Aliamphritea hakodatensis: one gene and its partner. The protein of the gene in region 1 interacts with the protein of each later gene in a pairwise test. Links are inferred from orthologs where the notes say so. Each region holds a gene or a part of one and is shown in the gene's direction. Other genes may lie near its edges. The genes, in order: uvrD and lpdA.

Region 1 (3,276 bases):
GATGCAGAAATCAAACAAACACTGTTATTTAAATAAGAGTTGTTTACATGAGCAGGAAGCTCGGAGCCCGAAACAGTCAGGCGAACAGGATGATCACCTGCTGAAGGGAACACCGTGATCTGTCAGGCACACGGAAAGCGCCACTCAATGACAGATCCGGCCGGAGTAAAGGACATTCCGGTCATCAGCTCAGGCAGAAAAGAGGCCATGGAGGCCAGCGGTTGCAGGAAGCAGCCTTAATGAACCAGGGACGTGTTCACGGCAAACAGGACGTTACCGTTAAACAGGGAAGATCAGGCTGCAGGGATAAGCAGCACAGGGTCAGCAGGAGCACCGACCACCCCGCAAGGCTCATGATGAACCACCGGGATTCAGGGACGCACTTTTAAGCAAAGGGAATAGCACTGGCCAACGGCCGGAAATCTGTAAGGCAGGTAAAGGAGGCAAAGCCGGACAGACTACATTTCAAGAAAGCATTCAGTGACGATTGAATGCTTTTTTTCTTTCTGCCTTTCTTTTGTACCGGCTGTTCAGATAACACTCGCACCCGTTCATGGGTCTGCTATAATCCGCTACTGATTATTTATACAGCAAATTCTGCATCAGCACAGACCCGGGCACTTATGGACGTATCTCACCTGCTTGACTCACTCAACGAAGCGCAGCGCGACGCAGTTTCCGCGCCACTTGGTAACCTGCTGGTTCTGGCCGGTGCAGGCTCAGGCAAAACCCGGGTACTGGTTCACCGGATCGCCTGGCTGATTCAGACAGAAGGCCTGTCACCCTATTCGATTATGGCGGTGACCTTTACCAACAAAGCAGCCAAAGAAATGCGCGGCCGGATCGAAGAACTGATGGGCCTGAACCCCAGTGGTATGTGGGTAGGCACCTTCCACGGACTGGCGCACCGGATTCTGCGGGCACACTGGCGCGATGCGGGCCTGACTGAAAACTTCCAGATCATGGACTCTGACGATCAGTTACGCCTGGTCAAACGGCTCAGCAAAGAAATGAATCTGGATGACAGCCGCTGGCCGGCCAAGCAGTTCCAGTGGTACATCAACGCTCAGAAAGATGATGGCCTGCGCGCCGCCCATATTGACCCCGGCGGTGATCCCTATGCGCAGATGATGGTCACCATGTACAGCGCCTATGAAGAAGCCTGTGAACGTGGCGGCATGGTGGACTTTGGTGAACTGATCCTGCGGTCACTGGAATTACTGCGTGACCGCAACCCTTCCCTGCTGAAGCACTATCAGGACCGCTTCCGCTATATTCTGGTGGACGAATTTCAGGACACCAACACCATCCAGTATGCCTGGCTGAAACTGCTGTGCAGCGAAATGGACCCGCGCCAGCCCCAGCCGGAAAAACTGATGGCCGTCGGCGATGACGACCAATCCATTTACGGCTGGCGTGGCGCTAAAATCGAGAATATCCAGCGCTTTAAAGACGACTACAACGACACGACCGTAGTGCGTCTGGAACAGAACTACCGTTCCACCCGGAATATCCTCAGCGCTGCCAACGCCGTTATCGTCAATAACCAGGGACGTCTGGGTAAAGAACTGTGGACCGAGGGCACCGATGGCGAACCCATCTCCGTTTACGCCGCCTTCAATGAGCAGGACGAGTCACGCTTCATCGTCGATCAGATTGAAAGCTGGGTGCGGGACGGCAACCTGCGCAATGAATCAGCCATTCTGTACCGCTCCAATGCCCAGTCACGGGTGCTTGAGGAAGCTCTGATCCGTGCTGGTATGCCATACCGTATCTACGGGGGCCAGCGTTTCTATGACCGGCTCGAAATCAAAAACGCCCTTGCCTACATGCGCCTGCTGGGCAACCGTGAAGATGACACCGCCATGGAGCGGGTCATTAACGTGCCTACACGGGGTATTGGCGGCAAAACCATTGAAGAAGTCCGTCTGCACGCCCGGACAGAAGGCGTCTCCATGTGGCGTGCTGCCAATGAAGTGGTGGAACTTAATAAACTCTCTGCCCGGGCTGCCAACGCCCTGCAGGCCTTTATTGATCTGATCAACGACCTTGACCAGAACACCCAGCATGCCGAACTGAACGAACAGACAGAACACGTAGTGCAGTATTCCGGTCTGATTGAGCATCACCTGAAAGAAAAGGGTGAGAAAGGACAGGCGCGGGTCGAAAACCTTGAAGAACTGGTCAGCGCAGCGCGTCAGTACCTTTCCACCTGGGAACCTGATAAAGAAGAAAACGTTAACGCCACGCCGTTATCTGCCTTCCTTGACCAGGCCGCTCTGGATGCCGGTGATACCCAGGCTGATGAACATCAGGACAGCGTACAGCTGATGACCCTTCACTCCGCAAAGGGCCTGGAGTTTCCGCTGGTGTTTCTGGCAGGTATGGAAGAAGGCCTGTTCCCGCACAATATGTCAATTGAAGAACCCGGCCGCCTGGAAGAAGAACGCCGGCTTTGCTACGTCGGCATTACCCGGGCCATGCAGCAGCTGTATCTGACATACGCGGAATCCCGCCGCTTGCACGGCAACGAAACCTTTAACCGCCCGTCCCGTTTCATCCGCGAGATCCCGGAAGAACATCTGCAGGAAGTGCGCCTGAATGCCAGCATTCGCCGCCCGGTGACAGCTCAGCGGGCACCGCAGCAACCCTCATATGCGCAGGCACAGGCCGGTCAGGATGTACCGTCCATCGTACTTGGCCAGCGGGTTTCCCATCCGATCTTCGGTGACGGCGTGGTCGTTAATTATGAAGGCCAGGGGCCAAAAGCCCGGGTCCAGATTAACTTCGACTACGAAGGCACAAAATGGCTGGTTGTCGGTTACGCCAATCTGCAACCTCTCTGATCAGCCCCTGACAGCCGGCACATCTGCCGGCTGTTTTATACACATTTTCCCTTATCAGCCATTAGTCGTAGTTTTTTTGCCTTAACCCCTTTCTTTTCTGTGGTTAATCAGGCAAAAATATATGTACTGAAACTGAATGACGGCAAAGGGAACATGGCCTTAATATTCCGTGAATATGCATATCCAACCACCATACTGGCCGGCTTCCACTGGTCGGTCCTGCTGTGCATCTACAGCATACTGGTATGCCCCTTTTTGGCCGGAATGCCTGCCCATACTCTGCTGAGCCTCTATGCTACTTCCGTGATACTGACCGCCCTCTGTATTCAGTCAGCCCAAAACCGCACAGCCCCTGATACCGCAGAGACATCTCCTGCAACGTCTTTCTGTATTCAGATACTTATCTGGACCATGCTCGGCTGCGCCATTG
Region 2 (3,299 bases), 2.0 Mb from region 1 along the record:
GGCACAGTGCCTGTCGGTGAGCGTGTTGAGAAGCGTGTTCCGATGACGCGTCTGCGTGCAACGATTGCTAAGCGTCTGGTTGAAGCTCAGCAAAATGCTGCCATGCTGACGACTTATAATGAAGTCAATATGAAGCCGATCATGGAGCTGCGTAAGCAGTACAAGGATCTGTTCGAGAAAACCCACAACGGTACCCGTCTTGGCTTCATGTCTTTCTTTGTTAAAGCTGCAACTGAAGCGCTGAAGCGTTTCCCTGCAGTGAATGCCTCAATCGATGGTAACGATATGGTTTACCACGGTTATCAGGATATCGGTGTAGCGGTATCGACCGAACGTGGTCTGATGGTACCGGTACTGCGTGATACAGATGCGATGAGCCTGGCAAATATTGAAGCCACTATCCGTGACTTCGGTCTGCGTGGCCGTGACGGTAAGCTGGGTATGGATGACATGCAGGGCGGTACGTTCACCATCACCAATGGTGGTGTGTTCGGTTCCCTGATGTCTACGCCAATTCTGAATCCGCCACAAACGGCTATCCTGGGCATGCATAAAATTCAGGAACGTCCAATGGCCGTCAATGGTCAGGTAGAAATTCTGCCAATGATGTATCTGGCCCTGTCATACGACCATCGTATGATTGATGGTAAGGAAGCTGTACAATTCCTGGTTACTATAAAGGATCTCTTAGAAGATCCAGCTCGGATGTTGCTAGACGTATAAACTCAGCCCCCTTACAGAAATTTTTAAAGGTAGGTAAAAATGTCAGATAAATTTGATGTCATCGTGATTGGTGCTGGCCCTGGTGGTTACGTAGCTGCGATTCGAGCCGCACAACTGGGACTGAAAACCGCGTGTGTAGAGAAGTGGGTCGATGGCAAAGGTGCACCTTTACTGGGTGGTACCTGTCTGAATGTTGGTTGTATCCCTTCCAAGGCTCTGCTGGAGTCTACTCACCAGTTTCATAATGCCCAGCACGCTGATGTTCACGGCATCCAGGTTGGTGGCGAAGTCACTATGGATGTTAAAGCGATGGTTGCCCGTAAGGACAAGATCGTTTCAAACCTGACCGGTGGTATTGCCGGTCTGTTCAAGGCGAATGGTGTGACGCTGCTGGCCGGTAAAGGCAAGCTGCTGGCAAACAAGCGTGTTGAAGTGACCGCTGCTGATGGTGTTGCAACTGTTTATGATGCAGAAAACGTAATCCTGGCTTCCGGGTCCGTGCCGGTTGAGATCCCGCCTGCGCCGCTGACTGAAGGCCTGATTCTGGACAACGAAGGTGCCCTGAACATCGACGAGACGCCTAAGCGTCTGGGTGTTATCGGTGCCGGTGTTATCGGTCTGGAAATGGGTTCCGTATGGGCGCGTCTGGGTACTGAAGTAACAGTACTTGAGGCGATGGACAGCTTCCTGGCGATGGCCGATAAGGACGTTGCCAAAGAAGGTCAGAAACTGCTCAAGAAGCAGAAGCTGGACATTAAACTGGGCGCACGTTGTACCGGTACTGAAATCATTGACGGTAAAGAAGTTAAGGTTAAGTACTCCGATGCGAACGGTGACCAGGAGCTGGTTGTTGATAAGCTGATCGTAGCGGTTGGCCGCCGTCCTCAGACTAACGGTCTGCTGGCAGATGATTCCGGCGTTAAGCTGGATGAGCGTGGTTTCATCTTTGTTGACGGTCAGTGCCGCACTGAAGCACCGGGCGTATACGCGATCGGTGACTCAGTACGTGGCCCTATGCTGGCGCACAAAGCATCTGAAGAAGGCATCATGGTTGCGGATATCATTGCCGGCCATCACGCACAGATGAACTACGATGTAATTCCAAGCATCATCTACACCCATCCTGAACTGGCCTGGGTCGGTAAGACCGAGCAGGAACTGAAGGCGGAAGGTGTTGACATTAAAGTAGGTAAATTCCCGTTTGCAGCGTCTGGTCGTGCCATGGCCGCGAACGATACCGACGGTTTTGTGAAGATGATTGCTGACGCTGAAACTGACCGCATCCTGGGCGTGCATATGGTCGGTGGTATTGCGTCTGAGCTGATTGCTCAGGCTGCAATTGCAATGGAATTCTCTTCAACTGCAGAAGACCTGCAACTGACTGTATTTGCTCACCCAACCGTGAGTGAGGCAGTGCATGAAGCGGCACTGGCTGTGGATGGTCACGCAATCCACATGGCAAACCGCCGCAAGCGTAAGTAATAAAAAGCCCCTGTACGCTGTGCAGGGGCTTTATAGTTTTAGATTTCGACCGGAGACCCCGGTTGATTATCGTTGTGTATACCCGGCATGCTGTTACTGCAGCAGCTGAGGTGTTTGCAACCTTTGGGCTGTATATCAGTGGCCTCTCCCCATTGAGTACAGAGACCTCAAAAGTAAAAACGACGGATTAGAGCATGAATCTTCATGAGTACCAGGGCAAACAACTGTTTGCCGAATATGGTCTGCCGGTATCCAAGGGATACGCTGTAGATACCCCGGAAGCGGCTGCTGAAGCAGCTGAAAAAATTGGTGGTAGCAAGTGGGTTGTTAAAACCCAAGTGCATGCCGGTGGCCGTGGTAAGGCTGGCGGTGTACAGCTGGTTGACTCTCCTGCAGAAGCGTCTGAATTTGCCGCTAAGTGGTTGGGTAAAAACCTGGTGACCTATCAGACTGACGCTAATGGTCAGCCTGTATCTAAAATTCTGGTAGAAGACTGCACCGATATCGCCAATGAGCTGTATCTGGGTGCGGTAGTTGACCGTTCTTCTCGTCGTATCGTTTTCATGGCATCTACTGAAGGTGGTGTGGAAATTGAGACAGTTGCGGAAGAAACACCAGAAAAAATCCTTAAAGCGACCATTGATCCGCTGACCGGTGCGCAGCCTTACCAGGGCCGTGAGCTGGCATTCAAGCTGGGTCTGGAAGGTGTGCAGATTAAGCAGTTTACTCAGATCTTCATGGGTCTGGCGAAAATGTTCCAGGAAAAAGACCTGGCGCTGCTGGAAATCAACCCGCTGGTTATCACTGAAGCCGGTGATCTGCACTGTCTGGACGCTAAAGTAGCGATCGACGGAAACGCGGTTTACCGTCACAAAGATCTGCAGGCAATGGAAGATCCGAGCCAGGAAGACGAGCGTGAAGCACGCGCTGCTGAGTGGGATCTGAACTACGTTGCACTGGATGGCAGCATCGGCTGCATGGTTAACGGCGCAGGCCTGGCAATGGGTACGATGGACATCGTTTCCCTGCACGATGGCTTCCCGGCTAACTTCCTGGACGTAGGTGGCGGCGCGACTAAAGAGCGTGTTACCGAA

Evidence for each region.
Region 2: the proteins of uvrD (region 1) and lpdA interact in binary tests that used the Escherichia coli proteins (3 or more experiments, as listed by UniProt). The link is inferred for Aliamphritea hakodatensis from one-to-one orthologs.

The regions. Positions count from the first base shown.
Region 1 is NZ_AP025281.1:5,069,216-5,072,491, forward strand. What follows is about bases 285-3,234. They hold uvrD (DNA helicase II), read left to right. Parts: upstream 285-623; coding sequence 624-2,846; downstream 2,847-3,234. Other genes in these bases: PCI15_RS23020 (GGDEF domain-containing protein), read left to right, coding at 3,000-3,234. Also shown: more of PCI15_RS23020, read left to right, coding at 3,235-3,276. UniProt on the Escherichia coli protein: A helicase with DNA-dependent ATPase activity. Unwinds DNA duplexes with 3'-5' polarity. Translocates on single-stranded DNA with 3'-5' polarity. Initiates unwinding more efficiently from a nicked substrate than double-stranded DNA.
Region 2 is NZ_AP025281.1:3,031,138-3,034,436, reverse strand. The notes cover bases 11-2,983. They hold lpdA (dihydrolipoyl dehydrogenase), read left to right. Parts: upstream 11-762; coding sequence 763-2,205; downstream 2,206-2,983. Other genes in these bases: sucC (ADP-forming succinate--CoA ligase subunit beta), read left to right, coding at 2,400-2,983; odhB (2-oxoglutarate dehydrogenase complex dihydrolipoyllysine-residue succinyltransferase), read left to right, coding at 11-723. Outside these bases: more of odhB, read left to right, coding at 1-10; more of sucC, read left to right, coding at 2,984-3,299. UniProt on the Escherichia coli protein: Lipoamide dehydrogenase is a component of the glycine cleavage system as well as of the alpha-ketoacid dehydrogenase complexes.